One region of the Chromobacterium sp. ASV23 genome, then DNA from elsewhere that is predicted to be linked to it. Evidence: riboswitches for the same ligand, from Rfam matches in the RefSeq annotation. Region 1 holds a riboswitch; the other holds the start of a gene.
The links. A riboswitch is a leader RNA that binds a small molecule or an ion and turns the genes downstream of it on or off. The one in region 1 is predicted to bind glycine.

Region 1 (11,797 bases):
TGACACCGCAGAAACAGTCCGCGCCAGCTTTGCGCTGATGCGGCAATTCCGCCCCCACCTCATGGATGCCGATGAGCTGGTCGCGCGCTGGCAGCGCCAGACCCGTCAAGGCTACCGGCTGCTTGGACTATACCGCGACGGCGAGCTGGCCGCCCTGGCCGGCTGGCGTCCCATGGAAAACCTGGTGCATGGCCGGCACATGTATGTGGACGACCTCGTCACCGATGAACGCTGCCGCGGCCAACGCCTGGGCGAAACCCTGATGAACCATTTGAAACAGCTGGCCCGCAGCCATGGTTGCGCCAAGCTGTTGCTGGACACGCCGATGTCCAACACCCTGGGCCATCGCTTTTATTATCGCCAGGGCCTGGTCGCCACCGCCTTGCGCTTTATGCAGCCACTAAGCGAGGACTGAACATGCCAAGCATTCTGCACGTCAACGCCAGCCCAAATGGCGCCGACTCTCATAGCCTCCAGGCCGGCAAGCTGCTGGCCGCGCGGCTGGCGCAGGCCGGCTCGCCCGCCCTTATCGAGCGCGATCTCTCTTTGCTGCCGCTCCATGCCATCAACCGGGAGTTTGTCGAAGCCAGTCTGATGCGCGAAGACGCGCGCAACCATGCGCAACGGCAGGCGTTAGCGCTATCAGAACAGCTGATTGCCGAACTGGAGGCCTGCGACTGCTTAATCCTGTCCACGCCCATGCACAATTTTACCGTGCCGGCCGCGCTGAAAGTCTGGCTGGACCTGGTGATGCGCCCCGGCCGAACCTTCCGCGGCGGGCCGGATGGCAAACACGGCCTGCTGAACAACCGGCCCGTTTTCGTCATCGTGGCCAGCGGCGGGCCGATGCAGTCCAAACCGGATTGGCAGCCCGACTTTTTGACGCCGTATCTGCGCTGCGCGCTGGCCACCATGGGCCTGAACGATGTATCCATCTTGCAGCTGGAATCGCTGAAACGCGGCGACAAAGCCTTGCTAGCGGCAGCCCAGGCGACGGAACAATGGGTGGAGCGGCAGTCCAGACGCTACCACAACGCAGCCGCGGCTTATCGCGCGACAGCGTAATCGGCTTGACTATAATCAGCGAGGAATAACAACGCGGCATCGCCGTGCCCGCATCCCATGGGCACGGAACAGGTCGCCGCACGGGTTCGGGACTCATGCACGCCATCGCCTCGCTGAATCGCATTCGCTCTAACCTTGCCGTGGCGTGGCTGGCCTCGTGCCTGCTGGCCCTCCCCAGCCACGCCGCGCCCAATCCGGCCTGCCCCAACGGCCCGCTACGCGTGGGGTTCTACAAGTTCGGCGTCGCCTATCGCGACGGCAACGGCTACGACGTAGACATGGTGCGCGAGCTGGCCCGGCGGCTGCATTGCCCAATAGCCAGCGAAACGGAGCTGCCGCGGCTGCGCGCGCTGAAGATGCTGGAAAGCGGCCAGATCGACCTTGGCACTTCCACCCTGGCCACGCCGGATCGGCTGGCCTACGCCTGGATCTTCCCTTACAACCACACCCGAAACATGGTGCTGCTGCATCCGTCCATCCATGCGCGCGCGCTGCCGGAGCTATTGCGCGACCCGGCCTTGCGCTGGGGCGCCATACGCGGCTACCGACACAGTGCGCAGCAGGATCAATTGCTGGCGCAGATGAAGGCAGAAAACAAACTGGTGATGGCGAATGACGAAGACGATCTGTTCCGCATGCTAGACGACGGCATCGTGACCGCCGCGTTCTCGCTGCCCACCAGCTACGGGCGCTGGCTGCGCGACCCGCAGGTCGCCAAACGCATCCTCGTGGTGGATTTGTTTCCGTCCGGAGAAACCATCGCCAGCGGCCTGGCCCTGAGCAAGGCAAGGTTTTCGCAAGAGGCGGCCGAGCATTGGCATTTGGAGCTAAAGAAAATGTATCAGGATGACAGCCTGCTCAACATCCTGCGGCGCCACCTCAGCGAAGGGGCCGCCAAGCAAATGATGCAGTTGCCGCTAGACTGAAAAGAACGGCAATGTCATCTCGTCTACACGGAGTGATCGATGAAACTGCTTGCAGGCTGCGCGCTTTCGCTTTGGCTGGCTACCGCTCAATCGACTCCCAACCCCGCCTGTCCCGGCGGTCCGCTGACCATCGCCTATTACAACTTCGGCGTCGCCTATCACTTGGGCAAGGGTTATGATCCGGACATCCTTCACGAACTGGCCCGCAGGCTGAATTGCCCCATCCAGAGCGAAGGCGATTATCCGCGGCTGCGCGTATTGAAGCTGCTGGAGATAGGCCAGGCCGACATCGGCAGTTCCACCACCGTGACGCCGGAGCGACAACGCTATTTGTGGATGGTGGTCTACCATCACAGCAAGAATCTGGTGCTGCTGCACCGCGGCGTGAATGTCTCCACGCTGGATGCGCTGCTCAAGCTGCCGGACCTGCGCTGGGGCATGGTGCGCGGCTACCGCCACAGCCCGGCCGAAGACAAGTTTCTGGATGGATTGGCGCAACAGCACAAGATTGTCACCGCCGCCAACGAGGACGATCTGTATAAAATGGTCTGCAGCGGCGTGGTGACGGCCTCTTTCGGCCACCCCATCAGCTTCGATCCTTGGCTGCAAAGCCATCAGGCCGCCCAGCAGGTGACGGTGCACGACTTTTTCCCGGACAGCGAAATCACCGCGGGCAGCATCGTGCTGAGCAAGGCGCGCTTCAGCCAGCAAGCCGCCGCGTTGTGGCAGGACGAGCTGCGCAAGATGTACCGCGACGGCACATTGCGCGCCATCATGCGGCGCTACCTGACCGAGCCCAGCGTGGAGCAGGCGCTGAAGTTGCCGTTGGACTAGACGCAAGCAGGCCCGGCTGCAATGCGCCGGGCCTGCTTTGCATTGGCTGTTACAGCGCCAGCTTGGCGATGGCTTCCTTCGCCAGGTGGATCGACGTGGCGCGCTTGTCCGGACCCATGCCGATGGCCTCGGCTCGGATGATTTCGACGTCGCTCACGCCCAGGAAACCCAATACCTTCACCAGATAATCTTCCTGGAAGTCCATCAGGCTGCCCTGCTCGCCGCTGTGCACGCCGCCGCGGGCGGACACCACAATCACCTTCTTGTTGGGCACCAGACCCACCGCGCCGTTCTCGGTGTACTTAAAGGTGCGGCCGGCGGCGGCCACGCGGTCGATCCAGCTCTTCAACTGAGTCGGGATGGAAAAGTTGTACATCGGCGCGCCGATCACCAGCACGTCGGCTGCGACGAACTCCTCGATCAGTTGATCGGTCAAGGCAGCCTCGCTGCGCTGCAGCGGCGTCCAGTCCGTCTCCGGCACGAAACGCGCGCCGACGATTTCGCCGGACAGGTGAGCGATCGGATTGGCCGCCAGATCGCGGTAGATGGTTTCGACATTGGCGTGACGCTGACGCAGCGTGTTGGCCACTACGGCGGACAATTCGCGGGTAACCGAGTTGTCGGCCAGGATGCTGGAATCGAGATGCAGCAGTTTCATATTCGGGTCTTTCGCGGTGCGGTGGAGATGTGTGCATGATAAGCACGAGCAACAATCCGAACTAGACTGCTAAAATCGGAAACATTGTTCCACCAGCGAGACAATCATGCGAGACCTGAACGATCTGATGTACTTCGCCAAAGTGGTGGAGCACGGCGGCTTCATGGCGGCCTCCCGGGTGCTGGGCATCCCCAAGTCCACGCTGTCGCGGCGGGTAGCGGAACTGGAAAGCCGCCTGGGCGTGCGCCTGCTGCAACGGACTACGCGCCGCCTGTCGCTGACGGAAATCGGCAGCCAGTATTATCAACGCTGCCAGGCCATGCTGGCCGAAGCCGAGGCCGCCGATGAGACCATCCTGCAAAGCAGCGCCGAACCGCGCGGCCTGATACGGGTCAGCTGCCCGGAACTGCTGGCCAAGACCATGCTCAGCGCCGCGCTGCCGCGCTTTCTGGCGCGCCACCCTCAGGTGCGGGTGGCGCTGGAGGCCACCAACCGCAGGGTGGACCTGATCGAGGAAGGGGTGGACGTGGCGCTCCGGGTGCGCAACGTCATCGAAGACAGCGCCAGCCTGGTCGTGCGCACCTTGGGCAAGAGCCGGGTCATCCTGGTGGCCAGCCCCGCCTTCCTGGAAAAGCACGGCGAACCGCAAGCGCCAGAGCGGCTGGCCGCGCTGCCCGCGCTGACGATGAGCCGGCCGGACGGCCGCGGCCAGTGGGTGCTGCTGGACAATGTCGGCCAGACCTACACCATTCACATCGATGCGCCCCGACTGATGACCGACGACATGATCGTGCTGCTGCAGGCCGCCATCGCCGGCATCGGCATCGCCGCGCTGCCCACCAATGTCTGCCACCAAGCGCTGGCCGATGGACGGCTTAGCCATATTCTGCCGCAATACGACTTTCCCTGGGGCATCCTGCATGCGGCCTTCCCTACCCGCCGCGGCCTGTCGCCGGCCGTCCGCGCCTTTCTGGACTTCATCGCGGAAGACCTGATCAGCGAGGAAATGGCCGGCGACTGGGGACGGCCCCATCTCCACCAGGCATGACGCTTGCTTCATGAGGGTCTCGCCCCCTGAAGAAACCTTCCCATGTTCACGCTGCGACCCTTAACCGAATCCGATTCGATAGAACAATTGACCGATCTGCTGCACCACGCCTACGCCCAACTGGCCGCGATGGGGCTGCGCTACACCGCGGTGGATCAAAGCCCCGACGTGACCCGCCGCCGCATCCAGGGCGGCCACTGCCTGCTGGCCTGGCACCAAAACCAGCTGGCCGGCACCGTCACGGTGCATCGCGCCCGACTCAACTCGCCTTGCCTGCAATTCCGACAACCCGACGGCGCCGTGCTGTCGCAACTGGCCGTCGCGCCGGAATGGCAAGGCCACGGCCTGGGCGAACGACTATTGGACGCGGCGGAAAACTGGGCGCGAACGCAAGGCTGCGCCGCCATTCGCTTGGATACCGCCCAGGACGCCACCCACCTGGTCCGCCGCTATCAGCGGCGCGGCTACCGCGTGGAAGCCCCGCTGCAATGGCCGGACAAAGCCTATCGCAGCGTGGTGATGGTCAAATCGCTGGAAACTCTGTCGACCTCTGCCACTCGAAACAATAGTTGCAGTGCAACAAGCTGATGGCTGCGCGCCACACATCGCCTCAAGACCATTCGCATTTATTGCATTGCAGCAGATAACGAGTACAGTGGCAGCCAAGGCCGTTGCCTTGGCCGCACACCGTTTCCACTCATCAAAACGCAAGGGGTTGCAATGTGGTCAACTACTGCAGTTCGAGACGGGAAAATCCCGTTTGCCCAACCGTTGTTTGATTACTGGCTGGACGCCTGCCAGCGCGGTGTTCTGTATTGGGACACGCTGTATCAGCGCGGCGCCACCTATCTGGAACACTGTGAAAGCGGCAAGCCGCCGGTGCTGGTGTTCGACTACACCATCATCATGGACGCGCGCGAGCTGCCCGATCCGGCCAACTACGCGCTGGCGGCGATCAAGCCGCCGGAGGGCAGCCCAGCCACCGATCCGGCCAAGCGCCCCTTCGTGGTCATCGACCCGCGCGCCGGCCACGGCCCCGGCATTGGCGGCTTCAAGATGGACAGCGAAATCGGCATCGCGCTGCAGCAGGGACATCCCTGCTACTTCGTGATGTTCTTCCCGCAACCTGTGCCGGGCCAAACCATAGAAAGCGTGGCCAAGGCCGAAGGCCATTTCCTCAAGCGCGTCAACGAACTGCACCCGAACAGCGACGGCAAGCCCTTCGTCATCGGCAACTGCCAGGGCGGCTGGGCGCTGGCCATGTTGGCTTCGGTGGCGCCGGATCTGGTTGGCCCGATCCTGCTGGCCGGCTCGCCGCTGTCCTACTGGGCCGGCGTGCGCGGCAAGAACCCCATGCGTTACGCCGGTGGCCTGAACGGCGGCACCTGGAGCGCCTCGCTGGCCGGCGACCTGGGCAACGGCCACTTCGACGGCGCCCATCTGGTGGAAAACTTCGAGAAGCTGGACCCGGCCAACACCCTTTGGAAGAAGTCCTACAATCTGTACTCCAAGGTGGATACCGAGCCGCAACGCTATCTCGATTTCGAACGCTGGTGGGGCGGCCACTACCTGCTGAACAAGGTGGAGATGGAGTGGATCACCCAGAAGCTGTTCGTCGGCAACGATCTGGTCCACGGCAAGATCACCAGCCATGACGGCACGATGCGCGTGGACATGCGCAACATCCGCTCGCCCATCATGGTGTTCGCCTCCTGGGGCGACAACATCACCCCGCCGCAGCAGGCGCTGAACTGGATCGCCGACCTGTACGACAGCGTCGAGGACATCCGCAACAACGAGCAGACCATCGTCTACTGCCTGCACAACAAAGTGGGGCACCTCGGCATCTTCGTGTCCGCCGGCGTGGCCAACAAGGAGCACAGCGAGTTCGCCAACGCGCTGGACCTGATCGACGTGCTGGCGCCCGGCCTGTACGAAGCCATCATCGAAGACATCGCCCCGGACGCGCCGGGCCAGGAATACATCGAAGGCCGCTACATCATCCGTTTCGAAGCCCGCGATGTATCCGACATCCTGGCGCTGGATGACGGCCGCGAAGACGAGCAGGCTTTCGAGGTGGTGAAACGCGTCTCCGAAATCAACCAGGGCGTGTACGACCGCTATCTGTCCCCCGTGGTGCGCGCCTTCAGCAACGAGGCCAGCGCCCGCCTGCTGCGCGAGCTGCATCCCGCCCGCTTCGAACGCACGCTGATCTCGCCGAAGAACCCCTGGCTGTGGTGGCTGCCCGGACTCGCCGCCAAGGTGCGCGAACAACGCCGCCCGGTTTCCGCGGACAATCCGCTGTGGCAGTGGCAGGAGCGGATGTCTGACTTCATCGTCCAGTCGCTGGATCATTACCGCGACCTGCGCGACGCCGCCCAGGAACAACTATTCCGCGGGATTTACGAATCGCCGCAACTGGCCACGCTGATAGGCGTGCAGCCCGCCGGCGAAGAGCGCAAGCAGGCGCTCACCTGGGAAAGCCGCGAGCTGGCGCGCCTGAAGCGCGAGGCGCTGGACCCGAGCTTCGAACAAGGCACGCTGGCTGATGGCTTCATCCGGCTGCTGGTCTATGTCGGCATCGGCATGGGCGTCATCGATGAACGGCCGTTCAACGCCATCCGCCGCACCATGCGCGGCGTGCAGCGCGAATATCCGCTGACGCTGATGCAGCTGAAGGCTACCGTCCGCAAACAGGTCGCCCTGGTGCGTGCCGATCATCAGCGCGCGCTGAACGGCTTGAGCACGCTGCTGCCCGACCAGCACATCCGCCACCAGGCCTGGATGCTGGTGCGCGACCTGCTGCTGGTGAATCGCCATGACATTCCTGCGGAGCAACAGCAACGGCTGGAACAGGCGGCGAATGTGCTTGGTCTGTCCGAACAAGACCGCCAGGCCATTCTGGACAAGGCCGCGATTCAGCCGGCCGCCCCTCGCGCGACGGAAACGGTTGCAGTCAAGCCGGCTCCGGCTCCGGCTCAGTCCCCTGCCGCCAAAGCTATCGTTCCGACGGCCAAGTCTGAAATCCAGCCGGCGCCAGCCAAGACCACCTCCACGCGCAAACCGGCGGCGGCCAAACCGGCGACCAAGCCAGGCGCAGCCCATCCCGCCCCAACCGTAAAAGCCGAGGCTCAAACAGCTGCCGCGCCAGCCAAGCCTGCGCCAGCCCGCAAGCCCGCGGCCAAGGCCAACGGCCAAGCGCCTGCCGCAGTCAAAACCGTCAAGCCGGCTGCCGCCGCCAAGCAGCAGAAGGACTCCTGACGCACCATGCCGGGGCGCCGACAGGCGCTCCGGTTTTATCGCCAACCCACCTCAAACGCTTTCGCAGGTTTGGCTAGGGGCTGTTGACGTTTGGTGAGCGGTCGCGCCGGAGCGCATTTAGCGCCGAATCGAGGCGTTTCGCGCGCCGCATAGTCATTCTCTGCCAGCGCGGAACAACGAAGAGTCGGCGCGAAAGGCACCCGGCCCTGCGGGTTTGGCCGCTTTGGGCCGGAGGCCGCTTTGCCCAGTCCTTGCCTCCGGTCCAAATCGGCTCAAACGCGATCCACTCACCAAACGTCAACAGCCCCTGGCGTCGCTTCTACTGATCCCATCCACTCTGCGCCATCCCTCCGCCGCAATTGGTCCATGCAGGAAAATGATCATCAATAGGTTCTAAATATTGACTATTAAAACAGCAATGGCTAATATTTGACGCGCTGCGGGAGAGAGGGGCGCCGCCCCCGCCGAAGACGCAAACTCCCATAATCGCTCAGGCAAGCAGTACCGCAGTGCACCATTGATTCAAGCCGATTGGAGAGAGGCCGCCGCGAGCGGTCCACCGAAGGGGCAAGTGGCCGCCGGCCATGCAACTCTCAGGTAAAAGGACAAGGGGAGAGGCTGTTCCGCAACCCGGAATCCACCCAGGAGACTGCCTTGTCCGCACCCGCCATCGGCCGCGCGCTTTTGCCCGCCGCGCCAGTAGACGCTCTTTTCCCTTTTTCACGCCAATCCGCCGCCACCGCGCGCGGGAGCTTGCCATGCTGAGCCTGATCTATTTGATCGCCATCACCGCGGAAGCGATGACCGGCGCGCTGGCTGCGGGCCGCCGCCACATGGACATCTTCGGCGTCACCGTCATCGCCTTCCTCACCGCGCTGGGCGGCGGCACCGTGCGCGACATCGTGCTCGGCCGCTACCCGATAGGCTGGACGCAACACCCGGAGTACGTGTTGCTGGTGGTGGCCGGCGGCATCGCCGCCGTGCTGGCCGCGCGCTTCATGCGCCATCTGAACCGGTTATTCCTGGTGCTGGATGCGCTGGGCCTGGTGGCTTTCACCATCATCGGCTGCGATGTGGCGCTAGGCATGCACTATCACCCGGTCATCGTGGTCATGGCCGGCATGATCACCGGCATTGCCGGCGGCATTCTGCGCGACGTCTTGTGCAATCGCGTGCCCATCGTGTTCCGTCGCGAGCTGTATGCCAGCGTATCGCTCTTGGTGGCCATTCTCTACCTGGGATTAAACGCGCTGGAGGTTGCTCACGACTGGAACATCGCCGCCAGCTTCGCCTTCGGCCTGGCGCTGCGAATGACCGCGCTGTGGCGCGAGTGGCAGTTGCCGGTTTTCGCCTACCGCCACGATCATCACTGACACCCCGCCCCGCTTTCGCGGGGTGTTTTGCATCACGCATCGCAAGCCATGGCTCATGATTCGCGCCTCACGGCTTGGCATAGCCATACGCGCGCCAGATTTTCTGCGATTCGGGACTGAAAAGGTAATCGAACAATTGCCGGGCTTGCGGATGGCCTGCCGCCGGCGTCAGCAGCGCCACCGTCTGCCGGATAGTCGGGTAACTATCCGGCGGAATCTCTACCCAATGCCCCTTGCCCAAACGTGAGCGCTCCAGCACCTGAGACTTGGAAACGAAACCGCCCGCCACCTTGCCGGACGCCACCATTTCGGCGGCATGGGCCACATCCGGCGCCCTGACAAAACGCGGGCGCAGGCGTTCCGCTAGTTGGTAATGATTCAAGCTGTATAAAACCATCTGGCCATAAATGCTGGACTCGGGATCCGGCAGCGCGATCTTGCCTCTGCCTTGGCGCAGCCACTCCAGCCAGCCGCTCTCATGAAAATCCGCCGCCAGCGACCATAGCACCAGGGAACCCAAACCAAAGATGCGCGGTTCTTCCAGACAGCGCCCCTGCATCTGCAGCTTATGGGTATATTCGTCGCTGGACGAGATGTAGATTTCGTACGCGGCGCCATTGGCAATCTGCGAGGCCAGCGCCACCGCGGGACCATAAGCCACCTTTACCGTTACGCCAGTCTTTGCCGTGAATTTTTTGACGATCTCATTCAGCGCCGGCTCAGTATTGCTGGCGGCGGCCACCGTGACCGGCGCGGCATGGGCAAAGGCCCATGCGCAGGCCAGCAGGCACCCCGCCAATATCTTCGGCATGATGCGCTCCCTGAAACTTCACGATTCAGCATAGGGCATGCGTTGCGAACAAAAAAAGACCCAAAGTCGGCATGGCCGAAACCGATTCAAACGGTTTGCGCCTCGCGAATGCGGGCGATGAACCATTCCGCGGCCCGGCTCAGCAGCGCGCCCTCCCGCACCAAGAGCAACAGGCTCAGCCTCGGCGGCCGCTGCTTAAGCGGCAGCTCGACAAAACGCTGCGCCGTCAGAGTGGCCTGCAAGGCCTGATTGGACATCGGCACCACGGCATCCATCGTCATCAGCAGCCCGCACAGCAAGACATTGGACGTGCAGCAAGTCACTCGTTCCGGCGGCGCCAGTCCTTCGCGCGCAAACATGCCATGCACAAAGCTTTCGTACTGGCCGCTCTGATCAGTATGCAGCCACTCCGCCTGCCGCAATTCCGCCAACGCGGTGGCATGCCGCAACGGGCTTTCCGCGCGGACGGCAAAGCCGGATGGGGATTCGCACAGCCGCTCCACCCGCACGAATGGATCGTCTGGCGGCGCGGAGAAGGCACCCAGCGCGAAATCCAGCTGCCCGCTGCGCAGGCCCTCAAGCAGTTGTTTCCCATCCTGCTCCAGGAAATCCACCCGCACCTGCGGCATGGCGCGCCGAAAGGCCGCAAACGACTGCGGCAAAATCTCGAAACCGGCCAGCGGGGTCAGGCCGATGCGCAGGCTGCTCTCGCGGCCGGAGCGCAGCCGATCCATTTCCTGCTGCGCCCTCTCCAGCTCCCGTATCACCAGACGCGCATAGCCGAGCAGCGTCTGTCCGGCCTCTGTCAGCGTCACGCCCCAGGAGTTGCGCAGCAACAAGGGCACGCCCTGCTCCGTCTCCAATTCGCGCAGCGCCTTGGTGATGGCAGGCTGCGTGACGTACAGCGCGCGCGCGGCCGCATTGATGCTGCCGTGATCCGCCACCGCGACCAAGGCCCGCAGTTGATGTTGCTTGAGTTGACTCACGTGGATAACTCATGGTTATGGCTATCAATATTTGTGCTTATTCAGCGCAAATAGTTTTGCCTAGCATGGTTCGGCACCCTCACATCAACGGAAAGCAAACCATGGCAAACGATCCCTTCATCCTCCCGGAAATCCTGGGCAAGGTAAACGAGTTCATCGCGCTGCGCCGCCAAATACACGCTCATCCGGAGCTGGGGTTCGAGGAGCAGCAAACCAGCGAACTGGTCGCGGCCAAGCTGCGCGAATGGGGCTATGAGGTGCAAACCGGCGTCGGCAAGACCGGCGTGGTGGGCACGCTGCGCGCAGGCGCAGGATCACGCGCGCTCGGCATCCGCGCCGACATGGACGCCTTGCCCATCCAGGAAGCGACCGGCCTCTCCTATGCCAGCACCCAGCCTGGCAAGATGCACGCCTGCGGCCACGACGGCCATACCGCCATGCTGCTGGCCGCCGCCCAATACTTGGCCGCAACCCGGCGCTTCAACGGCACGCTGCATCTGATTTTTCAACCGGCGGAAGAAGGATTGGGCGGCGCGCCGGCCATGCTTGAAGACGGCCTGTTCGAGCGCTTCCCCTGCGATGCCGTCTACGCCCTGCACAACGCGCCGGGCCTGCCTGTCGGCTGCTTCGCGCTGAAAGAAGGCGCCATGGCGGCCTCGTCCGACAGCGTGGATGTTCGCCTCACCGGCGTGGGCGCGCACGGCGCGATGCCCAATTTCGGCCGCGACCCCATCGTCGCCGCCTCGTCCATCGTGATGGCGCTGCAAACCCTGGTGGCGCGCAATATTCCGGCGACCGAGGCCGGCGTGGTCACCGTCGGCGCGCTGCACGCCGG
Region 2 (11,797 bases), on a different contig from region 1:
GCTGCGGGTAGAGGCCGGGGCGTCGGAAGTGGTTTTCCGGGTGGAGGACAGCGGGCCCGGTGTCGATCCCGCCGTGCAGGACAGGATTTTCGAGCCTTTTTTCACGTCGCGCCCTGGCGGTACCGGCCTTGGCTTGGCTATCGTGAAGAAAGTGGCGGAAGAGCTGGGCGGCGATGTCAGGTGTTGCAACAAGGAGGCGCATGGCGCCTGCTTTGAATTGAAATTACCGCGGGCCGGATAAACGGTTTAAGTTTGTCAGCGAATCAATCAGGGATAGAACAGGGGCAGCGATGAGACCGATTGTTAGAGTCGAGGGGAATGTCGGCACGATGATGCTGATTGGTCAGTTTGACTTCAATCTTCACAAGGATTTCCGCCAGGCCAGCCAGGAGCTGCTGGATAACGCCGCGGTGCAGGAAATACGTGTCGACTTTGACCAGGTGCCGTTTCTGGACAGTTCTGCGTTGGGCATGCTGTTGTTGCTCAAGGAGCGCGCCGCATCGCAGAAGAAGACCATGGTGCTGGTGAACTGCCACGAGGCGGTGCTGCAGGTCTTCGAGATCGCCTGTTTCAACAAGATGTTTACGATTCGCCCAGCCGGTTGAGGGCGGCTCCGCCCTGGTTGGCTTTGACTGGGGCGGTCCCGCGCCTGATTGGGTGCCGCCAGCCCTTTGGAGGAGGCGGGTGGGAGACGCTTAGCGTTCCAGATATTGCAGCTTATCCTTCACCTCCGCCCAGTCTGCGTGGTCCGGCAGCGGGTCGATGCGGTTGACGATGCTGGGCCAGTTCTTGGCCAGTTCCGCATTCAGCTGGATGAAGGCCATTTGGTCCTTGGGTAAATCGTCCTCCGCATAGATCGCGCCGACCGGGCATTCCGCCACGCACAGCGAGCAGTCTATGCACTCGTCCGGGTCTATCGCCAGGAAATTGGGGCCCTCGCGGAAGCAGTCAACCGGGCAGACTTCCACGCAGTCGGTGTATTTGCATTTGATACAGGCTTCGGTTACAACGTAGGCCATTCTTGTATCCTTCTTAAGGCTGGCTCGTGATTTAGGGATAATCGTATTTTAGCGAGAAATTCCCCGCCAAGCGCTCCAGCCGTTCGTTTCAGATGTCCATAGCCACTTACCGGGGCCGTTTCGCGCCCAGTCCAACCGGCCTGCTGCATGCGGGCTCGCTCAGCACCGCCGTTGGCAGTTATCTGGAGGCGCGCCGGCGCGGCGGCCAGTGGCTGCTGCGCATGGAGGACTTGGATCCGCCGCGCGAGGTGCCCGGCGCCGCCGCGGATATTTTGCGCACGCTGGAGGCTTTTGGCTTCGAGTGGGATGGCGAGGTGGTCTATCAGAGCCGGCGCCATGATCTATACAGAGATGCCTTGCGGCAATTGATCGCCTCCGGCCATGCCTATGCCTGCTGTTGCACGCGCAAGGAGATCGCAGCCGCGGCGCAGCGCGGGCTGGATGGCTATATCTACCCCGGCACCTGCCGCAATGGCTGTCCGGATGGCCGCGCAGGCCGCGCCTGGCGGCTGCGGGTGGCGCCGGGCGAGAGCGTTGTCTGCGATAGGCTGCAGGGCGAGTACCGGCAGAATCTGGCGCGCGACATCGGCGACTTCGTGCTGCTGCGCGCCGACGGCTTCTGGGCCTATCAACTGGCGGTGGTGGTGGACGATGCCGAGCAGGGCATCAATGATATCGTCCGCGGCGCCGATCTATTGGTGTCCACGCCGCGTCAACTGGCGGTATACGCCGCGCTGGGCTTGCCCGCGCCCACCTACTGCCACTTGCCGGTATTGACCAACGAGGCCGGCGAGAAATTGTCCAAACAGACGCTGGCGCCGGCGATTTCCGGCGTCGATGCCGCGCAGCAGCTGCGTGCCGCATTGACGCTGCTGGGGCATGCGCCACCGGACGAGTGCGGCGATCTGGCGGAGCTGTGGCGCTGGGCCTTGGCCAGTTGGTCGCTGGCTAGCGTGCCGCGCGGCCCCTTGCGCTTGCGTGCCGGCTGACTGGCTCGCATCGGCTTGGCATGACTTGCGCCGCATGCCGGTTTTTGTGAAAAAAATCGGTAATGCGACATGTTTTTGCATCAAATCTGTGTTCTAATGCGCCCTTTTTTTCGGCGCGACGCCACTTCCCCCACCGCCTGAGACGCTGACTTCGTCTATGTTGAAGCCATGACGCGTGGCGGTCGGCCGTGAGTCCGCCTGTTTCACGCATGCACGACGCCCGTTGCGGACCGGCGGCGCGCCATGCTTTCGTTCGCGATGGAGAATCAGGTTTGAGCGAAAACAGTTCTTCCCCCAAAAAAGGCTCGCTCGGAGTCTGGATGTGCACCGCCCTGGTGGTGGGCAATATGATAGGTTCCGGCGTGTTCCTGCTGCCCGCCTCGCTGGCGCCGTTTGGCGGCATTTCCTTGCTTGGCTGGCTGATCACGGCTGCTGGCGCCATCTGTCTGGCGCTGGTGTTCGCCCGCCTGTCGGCCATCCTGCCGCGCGAAGGCGGGCCATATGCTTATATTCATGCCGGCTTTGGCGATTTTGCCGGGTTTTGGATCGCCTGGGGATACTGGATCGCCTTATGGGCAGGCAATGCCGCGCTGGCGGTGGCGGCCACCAGCTATATGCAAGTGTTCTTTCCTGTTCTCGGCCATAACGAACTGCTGGCTGGCGTTTTCGCCATCAGTCTGATCTGGATCGTTACCTGGATCAACAGTCGCGGCGCGCACAGCTCGGGCGTGGTGGCGGTGGTGACGACCCTGCTCAAACTGCTGCCGCTGGCGGCGGTCACCTTCATCGGTTTTTTCCACCTGAATACCGACAATCTGGCGTTCAATCCTCACCATAAGCCCTTGTTGTCCTCGCTGTCCGCGACCATGGCGCTGACGCTTTGGGCTTTCCTCGGCCTGGAGTCGGCCTCAGTGCCGGCCGGCGATGTCGATCAGCCAGAGAAGACCATTCCGCGGGCCACCGTCATCGGCACCTTGCTGGCCACCGTGCTGTACATCCTGTCCACGATATCGCTGATGGGCTTGATGCCTTCCGATGTGCTGGCAGCGTCGCAGGCACCGTTTGCCGATGCGGCCCGGTTGATGTGGGGGGATTGGGGTTATTGGCTGGTCGGTTTCGGCGCGGTCGTGTCCTGCTTCGGCGCCCTCAACGGCTGGAGCTTGATGCAGGCGCATGTGCCGGCAGCTGCGGCCAAGGACAAGCTGTTTCCCAGCCGCTTCAATCAGCGCAATGCGGCGGGCGTGCCGATCTTCGGCCTAGTACTGTCCAGCACCTTGGTCACCATCCTGATGGCGATGAAATACGCCGGCGGCGACAGCGGAGTGAAGATTTTCGAGTTCATCATCCTGCTGGCCACCGCCACCACCTTGTTGCCATACGCGTTCTGCTCGATGGCGCTGATCGCCATCATGTTGATGCGCGGCAAGGCGTTTGCGCCGCGCGATTACGTGGCGCCGGGCTTCTTCGCCGGCATCGGTTTTGTGTATTCCTTGTGGGCGCTTTACGGCTCCGGCGCAGAGATCGTGATGTGGGGCATGCTGTTGTTGATGCTCGGCCTGCCGATTTATGTCTGGCAGTTGAAAGAGCGCCACGCCGATGATTGAGCGGCGGAAGCGGGATGAATGCCAAAGCGCAGCGCGAAAGCCTGCGCTTTTTTCGTTTCCGAATAGTTTTTATTGATAAAAATGTGCGCTTATTTTCTTTGAGAAACATTTATTCAGACTGTTTGACATCGAAATAAACTCGGCTTGCCAAGGCGGGGAGATGCCCACCATAATCGGCGAGTCATACAGGAGAGAGCGGCACCCGCGGCCGCCGCCGAAGGCGCAAGCGCACCCGCTAATCGCTCAGGCAAAAGGACTGTATCATCGAGCCGGCGGCCGCCGGCTTGCGCAATCTGGAGAGCGGCGCCCGCGCGGCGTCCACCGAAGGGGCTAACGGCTTATCCGGCCGGAAAATCTCAGGTGCAGGGACAGAGGGGTGTGGTTGATAGAGGCTATCCACACTTTTCTCGAAGGAACCGCGCCATGACGGCCCCGAAACGTACTCCGCTGTTTGAAGCCCACATTGCCGCCGGCGCCAAGATGGTCGATTTCGCCGGTTGGGAAATGCCCATCCATTACGGTTCCCAGCTGAAAGAGCACGAAATCGTCCGCACCGACGCCGGCATGTTCGACGTCTCCCACATGACGGTGATCGACATCACCGGTTCCGACGCCAAGGCCTGGCTGCAAAAACTGATCGCCAACGATGTGGCCAAGCTCGGCTTCGAGGGCAAGGCCTTGTATTCCGGCATGCTGACGCCTCAGGGCACCGTCGTCGACGATCTGATCGTCTATCTCACTGCCTATGGCTACCGCATGGTGGTCAATGCCGGCACCACCGAGAAAGACCTGGCCTGGATGGAAGCCCAGAAGGCTGGCTTCGACGTGGCGCTCAAGGTGCGCCGCGACCTGGCGATGCTGGCGGTGCAAGGCCCCAAGGCCATTGAAAAAGTCTGTTCCATCAAGCCGGAATTGGCTGATGCCATCCGCGCGCTGAAAGTGTTCCAGGGCCTGCCGCAGGGCGAATGGTTCTACGCCCGCACCGGCTATACCGGTGAAGATGGCCTGGAAATCATGATTCCCGCCGCCGAAGCCGTTTCCTTCTTCGAACAATTGCAAGCCGTCGGCGTCGCGCCCATCGGCCTGGGCGCGCGCGATACGCTGCGCCTGGAAGCCGGCATGAATTTGTACGGCCACGACATGGACGAAACCGTGTCGCCGCTGGAAGCTGGCATGGGGTGGACCATCGCCTGGGAGCCGGCCGAGCGCCAATTCAATGGCCGTGAGGCGCTGGAAGCGCAAAAAGCCGCCGGCGTCAAAATGAAGCAGGTGGGTCTGGTGCTGGAAGGCCGCGGCGTGCTGCGCGAAGGCCAGAAGGTCCTGGTGGAAGGCGTCGGCGAAGGCGTGATCACCAGCGGCACTTTCTCGCCGACGCTGAAGCACTCCATCGCCATCGCCCGCGTGCCGGCCGCCACCGGCGCTGCCGCCCAAGTGGACCTGCGCGGCACGCTGACCGATGTGCGCGTAGTGAAGATGCCCTTCGTGCGTAACGGCAAGAAAGTATTCGAATAATCGGGCAGCGTCCTTGCGACGACTGCCGTCACCATTGATCCGATCTTAAGCTGGAGAACTTCAAGATGAGCAATATCCCCGCCGAACTGAAATACGTCGAGAGCCACGAATGGCTGCGCCTGGAAGCTGATGGCTCCGTGACCGTGGGCATCACCGCCCACGCACAGGAACTGTTGGGCGACATCGTCTTCGTCGAGCTGCCCAAGATCGGCAGCGTACTGGCCAAGGAAGAACAGGCTGGCGCGGTGGAATCGGTTAAGGCGGCTTCCGACGTCTACTGTCCGATCGCCGGCGAAGTGCTGGAAGTGAATGGCGAGCTGGAAGGCGCGCCGGATCTGGCCAATAACGATCCGTACGGCGCGGGCTGGTTCTTCAAGATCAAGCCGGCCAATGCGTCCGACCTGGACGGCCTGATGGATGCCGCCGCCTACGCCAAGGAAATCGGCGCTTGATGTGATACGCCCCTTAGTCGCAAGACACAGGGGCGTTTGTTTTTTAGCCACGAAAACCACGAAAAGACACGAAAGATAACAGAAAGCCTATTCCGGCTTCTCTCAGTGTGAGCGGCTTTTCGGCTTCGCGTCATGCCGTTCGTGTCCTTTCATGGTTTCCGTGGCAAAAGAAAGGTCTTGTATGTCTCTTGCCGAACTCTTCAATCGTCACGAATTCCTCTCCCGCCACATCGGCCCCAATGACGCCGAGCGCGCCGAGATGCTGGCCGCCATCGGCGCGCCGTCCATCGATGCCTTGGTCGACCAGACTCTGCCGGCCGACATCCGCCTGAACCGCCGTCTGGACCTGCCAGCGCCGCAGCCGGAAGCGGAGGCGCTGGCCGCGCTGAAGGCTGTCGCAGCCAAGAACGTGGTCAACAAGTCCTTCATCGGCCTGGGTTACTACCCGGTGCTGACGCCCACCGTCATCCTGCGTAATGTCCTGGAAAATCCGGGCTGGTACACCGCTTACACCCCGTACCAGGCCGAGATCGCCCAGGGCCGGCTGGAGGCGCTGCTGAACTTCCAGCAGATGGTGATCGACCTGACCGGCCTGGAAATGGCCAATGCCTCGCTGCTGGACGAGGCCACCGCTGCCGCCGAGGCGATGGCCATGGCCAAGCGCGTGTCCAAATCCAAGTCCGTCAGTTTCTTTGTCGACAGCCGCGTGCTGCCGCAGACGCTGGACGTGATGAAGACCCGCGCCAAGTACTTCGGCTTCGAGCTGGTGCAGGGCCATCCGGAAGAGGCCGGCAACGGCGACTACTTCGGCGCCTTGTTCCAGTATCCGGGCGAAGCCGGCGATCTGATCGATCTGACCCCGCATATCGCCGCAGTCAAGGCCAAGGGCGGCATCGTCGCCGTCGCCGCCGACGTGATGGCGCTGGTGGCCTTGAAGTCTCCGGGCGAAATGGGCGCTGACATCGCGCTGGGCAATACCCAGCGCTTCGGCGTGCCGATGGGCTTCGGCGGCCCGCACGCGGCTTACTTCGCGTTCAAGGACGAGATGAAGCGCTCGGCGCCGGGGCGCATCATCGGCGTGTCCATAGACGCCAAGGGCAAGACCGCGCTGCGCATGGCGCTGCAGACCCGCGAGCAGCACATCCGCCGCGAGAAGGCCAACTCCAACATCTGCACCAGCCAGGTGCTGCTGGCCAATATCGCCGGCCTGTACGCCGTCTATCACGGCCCGCAAGGCGTCAAGCGCATCGCCGCCCGCATCCATCGCCTGGCCGCCATCTTCGCCCACGCGGTGCAAGCCGCCGGCGGCAAGCTGGTGTTCGACCGCTTCTACGACTCGGTGCAAGTGGACGCTCCTAAAGCCGACGCCATCTACGCCGCCGCGCTGGCCGCCGGCTACAACCTGCGCCGTGTCGGCAAGACTGTGCTCGGCGTGGCTTTCCACGAAGCCGCCACCGAGGCGGACCTCGCTAAGCTGATCGAGCTGTTCACCGGCAAGCCGGCAGACATCGCTGCCCTGGACGCCGTGGCCAAAGAGGCCATCCCGGCCGCGCTGAAGCGCGAGTCGGCCATCCTGACCCACCCGGTGTTCAACACCCACCATAGCGAGCACGAGATGCTGCGCTACATGAAGAAGCTGGAAAACCGCGACCTGGCGATGAATCACTCGATGATCTCGCTGGGCAGCTGCACCATGAAGCTGAACGCCACCAGCGAGATGATCCCGATCACCTGGCCGGAATTCGCCAATATGCATCCGTTCGCGCCGCGCGAGCAGACTGTGGGCTATCTGGAGCTGATCGAGGGCTTGCAGCGGCAGCTGAAGGCGATCACCGGCTTTGACGCCATCTCCATGCAGCCTAACTCCGGCGCCCAGGGCGAATACGCCGGCCTGTTGGCCATCAGCCGTTACCATGAGTCGCGCGGCGAAGGCCATCGCAATATCTGCCTGATTCCGCAATCGGCGCACGGCACCAACCCGGCCACCGCGCAGATGATGAATATGCAGGTGGTGGTGGTGAAGTGCGACGAGGCCGGCAACGTCGACGTGGCCGATCTGAAGGCCAAGGCCGAGCAGCATGCTGCCAACCTGGCCGCGCTGATGATCACCTATCCGTCCACCCACGGCGTGTTCGAGCAAAGCATCAAAGAGATCTGCGAGATCGTCCACGCCCACGGCGGCCAGGTGTATATGGACGGAGCCAACCTGAACGCGCAGGTGGGGCTGACCCGTCCGGCGGACATCGGCGCCGACGTGTCGCACATGAACCTGCACAAGACCTTCTGCATCCCGCATGGCGGCGGCGGGCCGGGCATGGGCCCGATCGGCCTGAAGGCGCACCTGGCGCCGTTCATGGCCAACCACGTGGTGGCTTCGGTGCCGGGCGCGGAAGAGGGGCAGACCGCAGTCTCTGCCGCGCCGTTCGGCTCGGCTTCCATCCTGCCGATCTCGTATATGTACATCGCCATGATGGGCGCGGAAGGCATGAAGCAAGCCACGGAAAACGCCTTGCTGTCCGCCAACTATCTGGCTACTCGCCTGGCCGAGTACTTCCCGGTGCTGTACACCGGTGTCAATGGCCGGGTGGCGCACGAGTGCATCATCGATCTTCGTCCGCTGAAGGCCGCCTCCGGCGTTACCGAAGTGGATGTGGCCAAGCGTCTGATGGACTACGGCTTCCACGCGCCGACCATGAGCTTCCCGGTGCCGGGCACGCTGATGATAGAGCCGACCGAGTCCGAGCCCAAGGCCGAGCTGGACCGCTTCATCGCCGCGATGGCCGCCATCCGCGCCGAGATCGACCAGGTGCAGAACGGCGTATGGCCGGCGGACAACAATCCGCTGGTCAACGCGCCGCACAGCAAGGCCGACATCGCCGGCGAGTGGGACCGTCCTTACAGCCGTGAGCAGGGCCTGTTCCCGCTGCCCTACGTGTTGGAGAACAAGTTCTGGCCGAGCGTGAACCGCATCGACGACGTGTATGGCGATCGCAACGTGCAGTGCAGCTGCCCGAGCATCGACAACTATCAGTAAAACTCGTCTCCTAACTGTAAACGACCCCGTCCGGCGTTGCTTGACGGGGTTTTTCTTTATCTTGCAGGCCATCATTTAGGTGTAAATACTTAGTATGTGTATCTAAGTAGTAACAATTTCCCATAAGAACTATTACTAGTAAGTAGTTTCCACCTGCCGATGATTTGCCTTGTCGGCGCTTGTTTTTGGGAGTGCGTGAGCAGGGGAATAAATATGGGTGCCGCGGATTTCGATGGTTTTTATCGCAGCAATGCGTCGTTCTATGGGGACCGGCCAGCGCTGTCCCTGATTTATTATCTGGATAAGTACAATGTGAAAGGAGAGGGCGTCGGACTGGATCTGGGATGCGGCCAAGGGCGTAATGCCCTGTATCTGGCGCGCCGCGGTTTTTCCATGCGTGGCCTGGATCAGTCTGCGGAGGCGGTGGCTCGTTTGAGCGGGCTGGCCGACGAGTTGCAACTCGATGTCAACGGAGGCGTGGCCGATTTGGCCAATATGGCGGAGGCGGATATCGAGCCGCAGCATTATCAGATCATCGTGGCCTATACCCTGCTGGATCATTTGAACGAAGAGGCGGGTGCCAGATTGGCGCAAGCCATGGTATCGGGCCTTGCGCCAGGCGGCTTTTTGTTCGCCTCGGTCTTCCTAGTGGATGATCCGGGTTGTTGCGGCCGCGGAGGGCGCGCCAGCGAAACCGCCGCTTATATCCGGCATTACTACCGTTCCGGCGAACTGAGAGCGCAGTTTTCTCAACTGGAGGCCTTGGCCTATCAGGAGGAGTATGCGCTCGATCTCAGCCATGGCTGGCCTCATCACCACAGCATGGCCAGATTGTTTGCGCGCAAACCGATCAATTAAAGATATTCGCATCATTCAAGCAGGGCGAGCGCCCTGCTTTTTCATTCTGCAACTGAAACGCCTGTTTGCCGAAATTGCGGCGGTGAAAATGCCGGCTGCGCAAAATAACAGCAGCGTCGGCGATCTCGTTTGCTACAATGGCAAGCCTTGCCGATAGACGGCGAGCCGAATTTTTGATGAATAAATAAAAGGTTAACGGCAATCATGCCGAAGAAGAACGTCATCTCCTGGCAGGGAGACAATTTGCCGATGCTGGAGGCTTTGAGCCTGCCGGTTTGGGTGTTCGATATCGATAACAAACGCGTATTCTGGGCCAATCCGGCCGCTCTGGAAGTGTGGGGCGCCGATAGCCTGCAGGAATTATGCGCGCGCGACATGTCGCGCGATATGTCGGTATCCGTGGCGCAGCGGCTCAGCCAGTATCAACAGGATTTCGAACGCGACAATGCCGTGTTCACCGAGAGCTGGACGCTTTACCCCAAAGGCATGCCGCGGCAGTTGAAAGTCGTATTTCGCGGCATTCAGGTGGAAGGCCGGATGATGATGTTCTGCGAGGCGCAGAATACGCTGTCCACCGATCCCGCCACGTTGCGCAGCGCCGAGGCGCTGATGCATACCTCCATGCTGGTCACGCTGTACGACTCCGCCGGCATGGTGTTGTACCGCAATCCATCGGCCCGCGCCAAGGTGGCCTATACCAGCGAAACCTGGCGCCAGCATTTCATTCATGATGGCGACTGGCAAACCCTGCAGCAGGGGGTGGCGGCCGCCGGCGAGGCCAGGCAGCTGGCCCAGGTGCATACCCGGCAGGGTATGCGCTGGCATGAAATCGCCGTGCGCGCGTGCCGCGACGGGGTATCGGGGCAGGACGCGCTGCTGGTCACGGAAGTGGACATCACTGATCTGAAGCACGCCGAGGCGCGCGCCAGCTTCCTCGCCAATCACGACGTATTGACCGGCCTGCCCAACCGCAACGGCATTCGCAGCGAGTTGCTGCCGTATTTGCAACAGGCCCTGCGCGACGGCCGCCAGGTGGCCTTGATGTTCATCGACCTGGACCGCTTCAAGAACGTCAACGACTCCCTGGGCCACGCCAGCGGCGACGAAATGCTGATCCGCATGAGCGGGCGCCTGTCGCAATTGTTGGGGCACGATGAGAAAGTGGCCCGCCTGGGCGGCGACGAATTCCTGGTGATGCTGGCGGCGCCGGATGTGGCGCAGCGGGCGGAGGCCTTGGGGCTTCGAATTTTACAAAGCCTGGCGATGCCGATGCGGCTGGGCGGCATGGACATCAGCGTTTCGGCCTCCATCGGCATCAGCGTGTGCGGCGAGGGGCGGCTGGACATTGAACAGATGATGCGCCACGCCGACTTGGCCATGTACGCCGCCAAGGACGCCGGCCGCAACAATCTGATGTTCTTCGCGCCGGCGCTGGAAGAGCGCAGCCAGGCGCAGCTGGCGATGGAGCGCGATATTCGGCGCGGCCTGGACGGCGGCGAATTCGTCGCCTACTTCCAGCCGCGCGTCGATGTGGCCAGCGGCCGCATCGTCGGCGCCGAGGCCTTGGCGCGCTGGCAACACCCGATGCGCGGCATGCTGATGCCGGATGCCTTCATCCCCTTGTGCGAAGACTGTGGCATGGTGCGAGAACTGGGCCGGCAGATCCTGTCCCAGGCGGCCCGCCAGCAGCGCCAATGGCGCGAGCGCGGCCTGGATCTGATGGTGTCGGTCAATCTCTCGCCCAGCCAGTTCGTCGATCCAGCGCTGGCCGAGATGGTGGCGCAGGCCTTGCGCGACAGCGGCTGCCAGCCGGAAAAGCTGGAACTGGAAATCACCGAATCGGTGCTGCTGGGCGATGACGAGCAAACCATGCGCACGCTGCAGTCGCTGCGCGCGCTGGGCGTGCGCATCGCGGTGGACGACTTCGGCACCGGCTACTCCAATCTGGCCTATCTGCAGCGCTACCCGTTGACCTCGCTGAAGATAGACCGTTCTTTTGTCGCCGATCTGGAACGGCGGCCGGCCATTGCCGAGATGATCACCACGCTATGCCGCATGATGGGACTGAACATGGTGGCGGAAGGCGTGGAGACGTCGCAGCAACTGCGCTGGTTGGCGGAGCGTGGCTGTCAGGAGTACCAGGGCTTCTTGTGCAGCCCGGCCTTGCCGGCCAATCTGTTCGCGCAATTGGTGATGTAGACGAGCCGGCGAATCGAACATGGGCTTATTTTCTTAGCCTGATTAATTCGTTGGTTTTCATGCCGGATTGGCTTAACCTATTGCGAATCATGCGCCCGGCATGTTGACGGGCGCCGCAAGGAGAATGCCA

Region 2: it holds a riboswitch for glycine, as region 1 does, so the genes downstream of both, gcvT (glycine cleavage system aminomethyltransferase GcvT) here and JHD59_RS07550 (trimeric intracellular cation channel family protein) in region 1, are expected to answer to the same signal.

Annotation. Positions count from the first base shown of each region.
Region 1 is NZ_JAELTR010000012.1:51,329-63,125, forward strand. Features, by position in the region: gene JHD59_RS07510 (GNAT family N-acetyltransferase) at 1-415, shown strand, start outside; gene JHD59_RS07515 (FMN-dependent NADH-azoreductase) at 418-1,065, shown strand; gene JHD59_RS07520 (ABC transporter substrate-binding protein) at 1,161-1,991, shown strand; gene JHD59_RS07525 (ABC transporter substrate-binding protein) at 2,031-2,825, shown strand; gene JHD59_RS07530 (FMN-dependent NADH-azoreductase) at 2,875-3,483, opposite strand; gene JHD59_RS07535 (LysR substrate-binding domain-containing protein) at 3,590-4,531, shown strand; gene JHD59_RS07540 (GNAT family N-acetyltransferase) at 4,574-5,119, shown strand; gene JHD59_RS07545 (DUF3141 domain-containing protein) at 5,252-7,792, shown strand; glycine riboswitch at 8,223-8,309, shown strand; glycine riboswitch at 8,314-8,411, shown strand; gene JHD59_RS07550 (trimeric intracellular cation channel family protein) at 8,551-9,165, shown strand; gene modA (molybdate ABC transporter substrate-binding protein) at 9,233-9,976, opposite strand; gene JHD59_RS07560 (LysR substrate-binding domain-containing protein) at 10,063-10,962, opposite strand; gene JHD59_RS07565 (M20 aminoacylase family protein) at 11,064-11,797, shown strand, end outside.
Region 2 is NZ_JAELTR010000038.1:4,995-16,791, forward strand. Features, by position in the region: gene JHD59_RS14920 (PAS domain-containing sensor histidine kinase) at 1-241, shown strand, start outside; gene JHD59_RS14925 (STAS domain-containing protein) at 291-605, shown strand; gene fdxA (ferredoxin FdxA) at 696-1,019, opposite strand; gene gluQRS (tRNA glutamyl-Q(34) synthetase GluQRS) at 1,112-2,008, shown strand; gene JHD59_RS14940 (amino acid permease) at 2,329-3,612, shown strand; glycine riboswitch at 3,789-3,881, shown strand; glycine riboswitch at 3,896-3,994, shown strand; gene gcvT (glycine cleavage system aminomethyltransferase GcvT) at 4,036-5,124, shown strand; gene gcvH (glycine cleavage system protein GcvH) at 5,190-5,576, shown strand; gene gcvP (aminomethyl-transferring glycine dehydrogenase) at 5,758-8,610, shown strand; gene JHD59_RS14960 (bifunctional 2-polyprenyl-6-hydroxyphenol methylase/3-demethylubiquinol 3-O-methyltransferase UbiG) at 8,824-9,468, shown strand; gene JHD59_RS14965 (bifunctional diguanylate cyclase/phosphodiesterase) at 9,673-11,667, shown strand; gene JHD59_RS14970 (ABC transporter substrate-binding protein) at 11,797-11,797, shown strand, end outside.